Regions from separate parts of the Arthrobacter sp. CAN_A214 genome, predicted to be linked through region 2. Evidence: riboswitches for the same ligand, from Rfam matches in the RefSeq annotation. Region 2 holds a riboswitch; the other holds the start of a gene.

Region 1 (5,667 bases), on a different contig from region 2:
GCGACCTCGGCGCTGGACCCGGAACTCGTCAAGGGCGTCCTCGCGCTCATGGCCGACCTCGCGACGGCCGGAATGACCATGGTGGTGGTGACCCATGAGATGGGCTTTTCCCGGAACGTCTCCGACACCGTCACGTTCATGGACGGCGGCGTGGTGGTCGAAAGCGGACCGCCCGCGGCCCTCTTCGACAACGCTCAGACCCCGCGGCTGAAGTCGTTCCTCTCGGACGTGCTCTAGGGACTTCCTTCAGCCGCCGGGCGCATGTCGCGGCGGCCCTTCCGGCATCAGGACAGGAGGAAGCTCCAGGTCCCGGCCAGCAGGGCCGCCGTCAGTGCAGCCGCGGCGATTACCACACCTCCCGCCGCGACGACCGCGTCGAGCGGGCTGAATCTACTCTCGCGGGCCCAGGTACGCCGGCCCGCCCCGAAGCCCCGCGCCTCCATGGCGACCGCGAGTCGGGTGGCACGCCGGATTGCCTGCACAAGGAGGCCGAAAGCCTGGCCGAGGAAGTTGCGCGTGCGTACCAGCGCGTTTCCTTCGGCTCCTGCACCGCGGGCATGACGCGCGAGCCCGAGGGTCTGCCACTCCTCCACCAGAAGGCCCACCAGGCGCAGTGCCGCGAGCGCGCCGAGCACGAAGCGGTGCGGCGCGCGCAGCTTCTGCGCGAGGGCATCGGCCAGATCGGTCGGGTCGGTGGAGACGGCGAGGAAAATACCGGGCAGGGCCAGCGCGAGGCCCCGGATCCCGATGGCGAATCCTGCGGACACGGACCCCTCGGTAAAAAGAACCGGACCGATCTCCAGCAGTACGTCGCCTGTCTTTTCGGCGAGCAGTGCCGTGCCGTAGGCGGCCACCAGCGCTGCGATGAGCAGGGGCCAGGCCCGGAGCAGCAGACCGCGGACACTGATGCCGAGCAGCGGCATCAGCAGGATCTCACATCCGAGGGCCACCGCAGCGCTGACCCAGTCGATGCTGAGCATCACCACCGCGGTGATCATCCCGGCGGCGAAGAGCTTGGAAAGCGGATTCGCGCGGATCAGCGTGCTGCCCGTCAGCGACGGCGTGAGAATGTCACTGCTCATCGCGAATCCCGCCGGGCGTCAGCAACAGACCCGACGTCGAGGACGCGGTTGCCGAGCGCTTCAGTGAAGTCGGTGTCGTGGGTGACCGAGACGACGCAGCCGCCCTCGCTGACCAGTTCCCGCAGCAGACCGACGAGCTCCGCCCAGGTTCCTGCATCCTGTCCGAACGTCGGCTCATCGAGCACCAGGATGTCGGGGCTGGTGGCGAGCATGGTGGCCACTGACAGCCGCCGTTTCTCCCCACCGGACAGGGTGAAGGGATTCGCCGCGCGGAGATGATCGAGACGGAGTCTTCCGGCGAGCTCTGCGATACGGGGGCGGAAGGAAGCCTCCGGTTCGCGGGCCACGCGGCGCGGCCCGAACTCCAGCTCATCCGCCACGGTGGAGGTGAGGAACTGGTGCTCGGGTTCCTGGAAAACGGTGCCGATGCGCTGCACCAGCTCCGCCGACCGCCACTTCGAAGGATCGGGTCCCGCTCCGCGGGCGAGCGACGTACCTGCCGTGACTTCTCCCCGGCGGGGTTTCAGGAGCCCCGCCAGGGTGAGGGCAAGCGTCGATTTTCCTGCTCCATTGGGGCCTACGATGCTGAGGGCCGATGCGGCACGCAACTCGACGTCCACGCCCGCAAGAACCTCCGGTCCCCGCTTCGTCCGTGCCACCGCGAGGTTGGCCGAGGACAGCAGTACCTCCCCGCCGGCGCCGGGCCGCGGGCCTTCCACCGCCGGTCTCCGACCCGGCACCCAGACTCCAGCCTCGGCAAGGCTGCAGCGGGCGGCTTCCTTGCCGAGAATCTCCTCCGGGGTGCCGTCCGCGAGGATTCCGCCGTCGGCGGCAAGCACCACCACGCGGTCGACAACGCCCGCCCACACCTCAACGCGGTGTTCGACCACAACGAGCGTCGCCGGAACCCGGTCAAGCACCCGGACAACGGCGTTGCGCACGTCGATCACGCCCTGCGGATCGAGGTTGGCCGTCGGTTCGTCGAGCAGCAGGAGGCCCGGCTGCATGGCCAGGACCGATGCAAGCGCGAGACGCTGCTTCTGCCCGCCGGACAGCGCCGAGGTGGAGCGGTCGAGCGGAACATTCAGCCCGACGTCGTCGAGCGCGCGGTGCACGCGTTCCCAGATGTCCGCGCGCGGAACCGAAAGGTTCTCGGCTCCGAAGGCCACTTCATCGCCCACCCTCGCAAGGACGACCTGCGAATCGGGATCCTGCAGCACCAATCCGGCTCGGCCGCGCTGGGAGGCGGGACTGCCGCCGTCGAGGAGGAGGGTGCCCTCCTGTTCACCCTCGTCGTCGTTCCCCAGCACACCGGCCAGAGCGGAAAGGAGCGTGGACTTGCCGGCACCGGATGCGCCGAGGAGCAGGATCCGCTCGCCGGGCTCGACTTCGAGGTCGATTCCCCTCACCGCGAAGCGGCTGCGGCCCGCATGCCGCCACCCCCAGTTCCGGGCGGTGACGGCAACGGGCGCCGTGGTGTGCTGGGTCACACGTCGGCCGTGCGACCCGCGGCGAAGGAGGAGAGCACTCCCGTTTTGGCGAGCCCCCGCATCGCGAGCCAGGACAGCAGGCCCGCGATGACGACGCCGGAAATGGAAGCGAAAAGCAGGTAGAGGAGCTGCCAGTCGATGGCCCAAAGCGAGTTGTACAGGATGTTCTCGCTGATCGCCAGGGCAATACCGGCGCCGAGCCCTGCGAGGAGCGCGACGCCCAGGTTCCAGCGTCGATAGAGGAAGAGCAGGAACACGAGTTCGGCGCCGAGGCCCTGGATAGCGCCGGAGATGACCACGAGGAGACCCCACTGCGTGCCGAGGGCCATCGACACTACTGCTGCAAGGACTTCGCAGTAGAGAGCGGCACCGGGCTTGCGGATGATGAGCCCGCCAAGGACGCCTGCAATGAGCCAGCCGCCCACGTACAGGCCTCCGAGCGGCGGGAACGCGGCGGTGATGCCGCTGATGAGCGAGTAGCCCGCGGACCAGGCGAAGAAGACGACGCCGACTGCCACCGCGATGACCGAGGCCACCACGATGTCGACGACGCGCCATTCGAGGCTGCGGGTTTGAGTGCCTTTGGGGGCCGTTGTTGCCATGATGCAGAATCCTCCTGAGGTACAGGAGGGGAGGGTATTCCAGGGAAGGGTCTTCCTAGAAACACTCTGAGAACTCGACTCCCTTCGCCGGTACTAACCGGATCAGGTTCGAGGGTCTGCGGCTGTCCGCACTCTCAGCGCCCGGCTCCGGCAGCACTGGCTGCGACGGAACGGCGCTCCCCTGTCGTATGTGTTTGGTGAAGCGTTACGATCCTACACCGCAGGGGCTTCCAGTACCGCGGATGTCGCTCTGTTCATCCCGGTGGAGGGGGACGGCGGTCGCCGATACCCTTGACTGCGCCCGCGGCACCCAGCACGAAGCAGGTCATCCAGATGGCGCCGCTCGGTCCCAGCGGAGCTGCCGCGAGTCCCGCTGCCGCCGGCAGGACGATTTGGCCGATCCGATTGCCCAGCAGTCGGATGGCGAGGGCCGCCCCCCGTGATTCTTCCCTCACGGCCCGGGATATCAATGCCATGGTCAGGGGCTGGCCGAGGCCGAGGAAGAAGCCGACCAGAATCTGGGACGCGGCAGCAATCCAGATGTTCTCGAGCACGTACGGCAGCACGACCAGGCCGAGTGCCGCACCGAAAAGGCTCGCCAACACCAGCTGGTTCCGGCTCCATCGACGCAGGAGGACGGTCAACAGCATGCGGGACAGAATGGTGGCCGCGGCGCGGAGGGCGAGCAGCAGACCCACGACCAGCGGAGGGACACCTTGCTGCTCGGCGATCAGCGGCAGGAACGCGATGAGAATGTCCATGGTGGTCAGGAGAGCCAGGCTTGCCAGCATGTTGGACTTCACCCCGGGGCGTCCGAGGATCATGCCGACCGAGTCCTTCACGTCCAGGGTTGCAGCTCCCTTGACCGCGGTGCCGGCCATTCCACGGCTTCCAATCCTCACCAGGATCAGTGGGACGGCGATCAGGGCCAGCAGTCCGGCAAGCAACAGGGCTTGGTCGATGTCCGCGAGACGGCCCGCGACGGTGGTAGCGCCTCGGTTGCTGAGAAGCCCGCCGGCGAGGAGCGGGCCCACCATCTGGCCCAGGGCGAATCCAGCGGTGAACCAACCGAAGCCGGCATCCATCGAGTCGGGATCGGATCGCTTGGCGATCATGGACTGCGCCGCGATGGCGAAGGCGAGATGGCCCAATCCCAGCCCGGCGCTACCGACAGCCACGAGCAGCAGTGAAGCCGAACCGGATAGCAGCAGGCAACTGACGGTGAGGGTCAGCAATCCAGTGGCGATCAGCGGCCGCAACCAGGCGGTCCTGTCCGACAACCGGCCGAGCGAGATGGCGACAACTGCAGGCAGGATCGCGAAGGCGGCCGAGATGAATCCGATGGCGACGGCGTCGCCTCCCAGTGCCAGGGCCTTGTAGGAGATCAGCAACCGGGCCAGGTTCAAGGAGCCCTGGCTGAGGATGGCTGCCGCTACGAGCATCCAAAGCCATCGTCCCGGCCGCGCGGCTCGTGCCATAGTGATGCTCCTCCAGTGGCGCCGGCGCTTACACCCGCTTCCTTTTGTTCACTTCCGGTGTTGCAATGTGGCTTTGACCGCTCGCTCCGTGCGGGGCGAGCAGTCAAAGGGTCAGGAGTTCACATCATTCTTCTCATCAGCGCGCCGCTGCTCACGGCGGCGCCTTCCGACGTCCCGAACCCGGACATTGACGATCTGCTTGATCCAGGGACTCAGGAGCGGAACGGCGACGAGGAGGACCATGACTGCCAGCAGCCACATCGACGTTGCACGTTCGAAGAAAATCCCGAAGCTGCCGCCCGAGATGATCATTGTCTGGCGCAGCGTCTCCTCTGCAAGAGGTCCGAGGACCAGCGCGATAACGAGGGCGGCCGGAGAGAAGCCGTAACGGCGCATGAAGAACCCGAGCACGCCGCAGGCGAGCATGATCCACACTTCGAGGATGCTGCCGTGGATGGTGTAGGTGCCGAGTGCGCAGATGAGGATGATTGCGGGAGCGAGCACACGGAACGGCACCCTCGCGACGTTGGCGAACGTCGGAATCATGAAGATGTTGATCAGCAGGAGCATCACGTTGCCGAGATACATGCTGGCAATCAGTCCCCAGGCGAATTCGGGGTTTTGTTCCATCAGCAACGGGCCCGGCTGCAGGCCCCACATCAGGAATGCGGCCAGGAGGACCGCCGTCGACGATGATCCCGGTATGCCGAGGGTCAGCAGCGGCACCATTGCACCGGCGGAAGCACCGTTGTTGGCTGCCTCCGGTCCGGCCAGTCCCGCCATGGCACCCTTGCCGAAACGCTCGGGCGTCTTCGAAATCGATTTCTCGACGTTGTAGGACATGAGCGAGGCAACGGTCGCCCCGGCGCCGGGCGCGGTTCCGGTGAAGAAACCGAGGAAGGAGCCGCGCAGCATCGCGCCATTGGATTCCTTGAAGTCAGCCCGTGTGGGCCAGAAACCCTTGCCTCGGAGCGAGATCTTCTGATAATCGAGTTTCTCGAGGTGCCCACCGCGC
Region 2 (5,667 bases):
TGGCCTGGGGCTCGGTCTGCTGGCCGGAAGCAAGGTTGCGTGGCACAGGAATCCTTTGTTCAGAAATGGCCTATTGGAAATCCCGGTCACAGGTAACCGCTCCAACGGCCGCGGATTGTCATATCAAATATAGGAAAGCCGTTATCCCTCACCTAGCTGAAGACGCTTGGTGTCATGCGGCGACGGGCACAGGTATACCGGAAAGGTACCGGAGGCCTGAGTTGATACTGAAGTCTGCAACTTCCCCGGCGCTATGCGCCGATAACTGCGCATGAGTTGTTAGAAGTCGGGGCGGCCTTCGGCGGGGGAGGAGGCTTGTGCATGGGTGCGTTTGGGTATCCGGCCGGCTTGTGAGGCAAGCCTGCCGGCGGTCACGGCGTGTTTGAAGGCTGTCGCCATTTTTATCGGTTCTTGTGCTCTGGTGACTGCTGTGGCGAGTAGGACCGCGTCGCAGCCCAATTCCATCGCCAGGGCGGCGTCGGAGGCGGTGCCGATTCCGGCGTCGAGTACTACCGGAACTGTTGCCCGTGAGGCGATGAGTTCGATGTTGTGGGGGTTCAGGATGCCTAGTCCTGTGCCGATGGGTGATCCCAGTGGCATGACGGCTGCTGCTCCGAGTTGTTCCAGTCGTCGGGCCAGGACGGGATCGTCGTTGGTGTATGCAAAGACCTTGAAGCCTTTGTTGACCAGTGTTTCGGTGGCCTCGATGAGTTCCAGTGCATCGGGTAGCAGGGTCTGTTCATCGGCGATGACTTCCAGTTTTATCCAGTCCGTTTCCAGTGCCTCTCGCGCCATTTCGGCGGTCATGACCGCCTCTCGGGCAGTAAAACATCCTGCCGTGTTCGGCAAGATTCGGATTCCCTGCTCGTTGAGTAGTTCGAACAGGGAACCACCCGTCTCGGGGGTGTATCGCCGCAGTGCCACGGTTGTCAGTTCCGTTCCCGATGCTGCCAGTGCCGCGCCGAGATTTTCCAGGCTCGGGGCTCCGCTAGTTCCCATGATCAGCCGGGAGGTAAACGCTACCCCGTCAATGGTTAACGTGTCGTTGTCAGTCATGTTTTTATCCTCCTTGGACGGCGGTAAGAATTTCGACGTCGTCACCGTCGTGGATGGTTATCTCGGCCCACTGGTTGCGGGGTACGACCTCGGCGTTGACGGCGACGGCTACCCCCAGCTGTTTCTTGTCGACTGGTTGCCCGGTATCGGTCAGCTCACGGCCGGTCAGCTCAGCAATCAAGTGTTTGAGGGTGGAAACCGATACCGTGTTCCGGGCCTGTCCGTTCAGTGTGTAGCTCATGTTGCGGTCCTTACTTCGTCAGGAGAAGTGTTGTGGCGGAAAGCATCGTGACGGGACGTTCCAGGAAGGTGCCCGGGGTCACTGAACCGGTCGGGCCGAAATCGCTCGATGTCGACCTCCGGTATGTTTTGGCTGATCAGGTCTGCGCAGAGGCGTGCGGTGATCGGTGCCAACAGCACCCCGTGCCGGAAGAAGCCGGAGGCAATAACCAGTCCGCGTACCCCGGAGCCGTCCGGGTTTCTACACCGGCCGAGCAGGGGAGCGTTGTCAGGGGTTCCAGGTCGGGGGCGGCAGAGGGCTTCGAGCAGTTCCAACTCCGCGACGGCAGGGATCAGCGTCTGGGCATCCCGTAGCAACTCGTAAACCCCGCCTGCGGAAAGTCCGGCGGATCCGTTCTCTCGCTGGGTGGCACCTATCACCACCGTTCCTTCCTGACGGGGCACCACATATATCGGGGATCCGTGGACCAGTCCGCGGACCGTGGAGGTTGTCAGCGGTCTGAGGTGTTCGGGTACGCGCAATCGCAGAATATCCCCGTACACCGGACGTAACGCCAGCCGCAGCCCTGCCGGTAGACCTGCAATGTTTGCCGTACCGAGCCCGTTGGCCAGAATGACCTCATCAGCGTCAATCCGCTCCCCGTCCTCCAGCAGGACACCGGTCACAGCAGTACGGTCAGCGGCATCATCATGGATAAGTGCGGTGGCCGGAACCGGCACCGTGCGCGCTGTTGGCTGTTGCGCCAGTGCTGCTTGGAGGGCAGCGGCCATAGCCCGCGGATCCACCTGATGATCCTCGGGAACCAGGAACGCGCTTGTCAGTTGCGGGCCGAGCAGCGGCTCCAGACGCCGAGCCTGACGGGTGGTGAGTTCCTCAACCTTGAGCCCAAGACCTGACTGGACTGAGCGCAGGTCGGTCAGGGCTTGCCGGTCGGCTGGATCGATGCCGGCTATTAGTGTCTGCGTCCGCTGGTAGCCGGTTCCAACCCCGGAGGCGGCTTCCAGCTCCATGGTGAACTGCTGGTAAGCCCGGGCCGAGGGCAGCGTCAGGTCCAGTAGGGATTCTTCCTGATAATGAAGTTCACTGACCGGGGCCAGCATTCCGGCCGCAGCACGGGTAGCTCCGGAAGCGGGCGCGGAATCAATCAGCGTGACACGGTGGCCGCGACGGCTGACCTCCCAGGCAATGGCCAGTCCTATGATTCCGCCACCGACAATGGCGGTATGCGCGGCGCGGTCCGGGTTGTGCAACGTCATAAGAGTCCTTCCTACGCCGGGATCAACCGGTTCAGGTTCATACGGTCGGCGTCAAACGCCCTCTCAGCCCTGTCGACCGTCAGCATGGTGGCACTGCCGGAATGAGGCTCCCGTGGAGCTATTAGTCTAGGCCGTATGGCTTCTGTTGCGGATGTTCACCCTTCCAACTGAACCCGTCCGATGGTGAAACGTCCTTAACGGTCAGTACGGGCCCCCTGCACCGGCAGAAACTCGCATCAGCGCAGCTGTACCTGTGCACGGATTCACGGAAGGAAAAGGGCGATTTCGCCAATTTCATCGACGCCGCATACACCGGAGGCGTGGACATCATCCAACTCCGCGACAAGAACATCGAAGCAGCCGAGGAACTCGCCTGTCTTGAGGTTCTCCGCGCGGCGGCGAAACGACACGGCAAACTATTCTCCGCCAATGACAGGGCCGACATCGCCCGGCTCAGCGGCGCACCGGTCTTCCATGTAGGACAAAAAGATCTACCAGTACCTGCCGCCCGGCAACTGCTGGGCACTGAACCGATCATCGGTTTATCCACCCATTCCCCAGCCCAAGTCATCGCTGCCATGTCCACCAACGCACTGGATTACTTCTGCACCGGCCCTATCTGGGCCACACCCACGAAACCCGGACGTGCTCCTGCCGGGCTGGAACTAGTACGTTATGCCACGGCACTTTTGACCGAAACCGGTTCCCCACGTGCCTGGTTTGCCATCGGCGGCATCGATCACACCACCATCGAACAGGTCGTCGAAGCCGGGGCCCGCAGAGTCGTCGTTGTACGAGCCATCACGGAAGCCGACGACCCGTCCTCTGCCGCCAAGTCCCTCAAATCAGCGCTCCCGCCGCTCAGCTAACCTCGGTATGCCAATGTTCGGGCCCACCAGCCCTCACCCTGCTAAATCGGCATACACCATTAGTAGGACAGTTTCGAGCTGTGGTGTGGGTTGGGCCTTGGTTAACCGGGCGGTCATCCCTTCAGTGCAAGATGGGGAACCAGGCCGGAAAACTGATAAGTCCTAAGGCGCAGGGAGGAGCAGGCCATGTTACGCACATTGAAAAACCGGGGCGACGAGCCAGCTGGCGACATTAACGATGTACCACTGAGCTCCCACAACCCGCACTGGCACGAATTAGAAAAAGGTGATCCTGTCATCGTGGAGGTTGCCAAAGGTAACTAGGTACCCGGACATATTGACGCTATAACCGATGATCACAGCGTGCTCTGGGTACAGATCAAGGGAGAGGGACGCCGCCTATTCCACCAACAGGACAGCATCAATTTCATCCGCCAACCCCTGCTCCAGGTCAAACGGGTGAAGCAGAAACCAATTACGAACAGCGGAGCCCCAGTACTCGGAAAGAACCGGTAACAGCGCATATGACGCTCCTGTGAATCGTGAGTTCAGGCAGCAGTGGGGAAGAAGCGTTCGTTGGGGCGTTCCAATGGCTCGGGATGTACCTTCAGCAAACTGGAGTCCCTGTACCTTGCAGCATGCAATGCTGTGGCTCACCCACAGATGGACGGCCTTGAGCTGAACCGCAAGGGCTCCACCCGTCCACAGGTGGATGACCCACCACAGCGAGTAGAACTGGTGGCGTGGCTGAGTGTGGTGATGGATATTACAGGTCTTGTATTGCAATCTGATGCCGCTGTACCCGCGGCTCCGCGGGCTATGACGAAGGAGTGTCGGGTGATAGCTTCCAAAGCTCAGCGAAGTCCGAGCGACGCCCCATCGCTGACACGCGCCCGCTGGCGCCGTTTTTCAAGCCACAGAGGATGCCATCACCCGAGGACACGCATATTGTCTGTATGAGGGCCTCTACTGGAGCTGTGAGCGTTCCTTGGCATTCTTTTCGGAGGACATACTTAGAGGTATGATTCCGGGCGAAAACAGTTTTCCCGAACAGGGGAGTGAGGAAGCTGCGGCTCAGGCCGAGGTCGCCATCGCTGCCTTCAAGTTCCTGAGCGCTGTTTATCGCGGTGACCTGAGACAGGCTTGGGGGGACATGCACCCGATCCTTTGCTTGTGCTGGGCGCAGGCGTGGGTCGAAGCGAACCGGGAGAAATTAATCGCTAGCGGTCATGATCCTGAGAGAACCGCGCATGCTCTGGCTTCGAGCACTGGTGGTAACCATGAGCTATGGGATCCTTTTGCTGGAGTGATGCTGCGTGAAACGCGCGAAGCGTTTCCGCTTGACCCTGACGTGGCTGGCATCGGAGCGAACCTGCGGGCAGTAGCCCCGGATACCGAACTTCTCTATGTTCACCCACTTCCGTCAACGAGCGGGGTATGGGAGCCCGATGAATTTCTCGAGGCCTATCCTCTCGTGATGAACCTCAACGAGGGCCGATGGACTGTCCTGAACTGGGGGTACGATGCGATTCCCATTCCGGGATTTCCTCCGATCCTTGATGGAGCTTCACTCGGCAATGACTAAGCAGTCAACGGACTGATCGGCCGCCCTATGAACGCCCGTGTCCCTGCAGATTTCTACTGCCCCGTCACACGCTCATAGATGGTCGATGCCGATCAACAGCCGACAGGGGGATGAGCCGAGAAAACGCCGATAACGGCCCATTTCGTCAGCTCCGAGCCGGTTGGAAGATGTTTGGTGCTGGCAGTAGATTCTGAGCTTCGGGAGGGGACTGGTGCAGGGCAGATTCGTCCGGGGGAGGGGCGCGCCGGGAGAATGGTTCCATGGTCCGTACCGATGTCGTTCTACCCGATGGTTACGCCTCGACGCTTGATGCTTTGAAGCGTCGAGTTCGTGATGCCCAGTTCCGGGTGCAGCGGACTGTTAATACTCAGCTGATCGAGCTGTACTGGAATATCGGGAATGAAATCCTCGCCCAGCAGGTACGTCAAGGGTGGGGAACCGGCGTCGTCAAGCAGTTGGCTGCGGATCTTCGTGCGGAGTTTCCGCAGATGAAGGACCTTTTTCCCAAGCAATTTGCAGTACATGTGCGGCTGCCTGGCAGGACGAGCAGCCAATTTCCCAGCAGACTGCTGGGAAATTGCCATGGGGTCACATCATGGTCCTGATCGACAAGCTAGATAACGCTGAAAGCCGTCACTGGTACGCCTCGGCCGCCGTGGA

Evidence for each region. A riboswitch is a leader RNA that binds a small molecule or an ion and turns the genes downstream of it on or off. The one in region 2 is predicted to bind thiamine pyrophosphate.
Region 1: it holds a riboswitch for thiamine pyrophosphate, as region 2 does, so the genes downstream of both, IWX65_RS13515 (ECF transporter S component) here and thiO (glycine oxidase ThiO) in region 2, are expected to answer to the same signal.

What each region holds. Positions count from the first base shown of each region.
Region 1 covers NZ_JADOUU010000018.1:15,520-21,186, forward strand. Annotated here, with positions in the region: gene IWX65_RS13500 (amino acid ABC transporter ATP-binding protein) at 1-237, shown strand, start outside; gene IWX65_RS13505 (energy-coupling factor transporter transmembrane component T family protein) at 285-1,082, opposite strand; gene IWX65_RS13510 (ABC transporter ATP-binding protein) at 1,079-2,572, opposite strand; gene IWX65_RS13515 (ECF transporter S component) at 2,569-3,174, opposite strand; TPP riboswitch at 3,237-3,367, opposite strand; gene IWX65_RS13520 (MFS transporter) at 3,429-4,652, opposite strand; gene IWX65_RS13525 (tripartite tricarboxylate transporter permease) at 4,764-5,667, opposite strand, start outside.
Region 2 covers NZ_JADOUU010000029.1:15,270-20,936, reverse strand. Annotated here, with positions in the region: partial or broken gene IWX65_RS15305 (biotin transporter BioY) at 1-46, opposite strand, end outside; gene IWX65_RS15300 (thiazole synthase) at 280-1,056, opposite strand; gene thiS (sulfur carrier protein ThiS) at 1,061-1,297, opposite strand; gene thiO (glycine oxidase ThiO) at 1,294-2,553, opposite strand; TPP riboswitch at 2,545-2,677, opposite strand; gene thiE (thiamine phosphate synthase) at 2,769-3,422, shown strand; gene IWX65_RS15280 (hypothetical protein) at 4,444-5,007, shown strand; gene IWX65_RS17905 (DUF1016 N-terminal domain-containing protein) at 5,268-5,612, shown strand; gene IWX65_RS17900 (PDDEXK nuclease domain-containing protein) at 5,585-5,667, shown strand, end outside.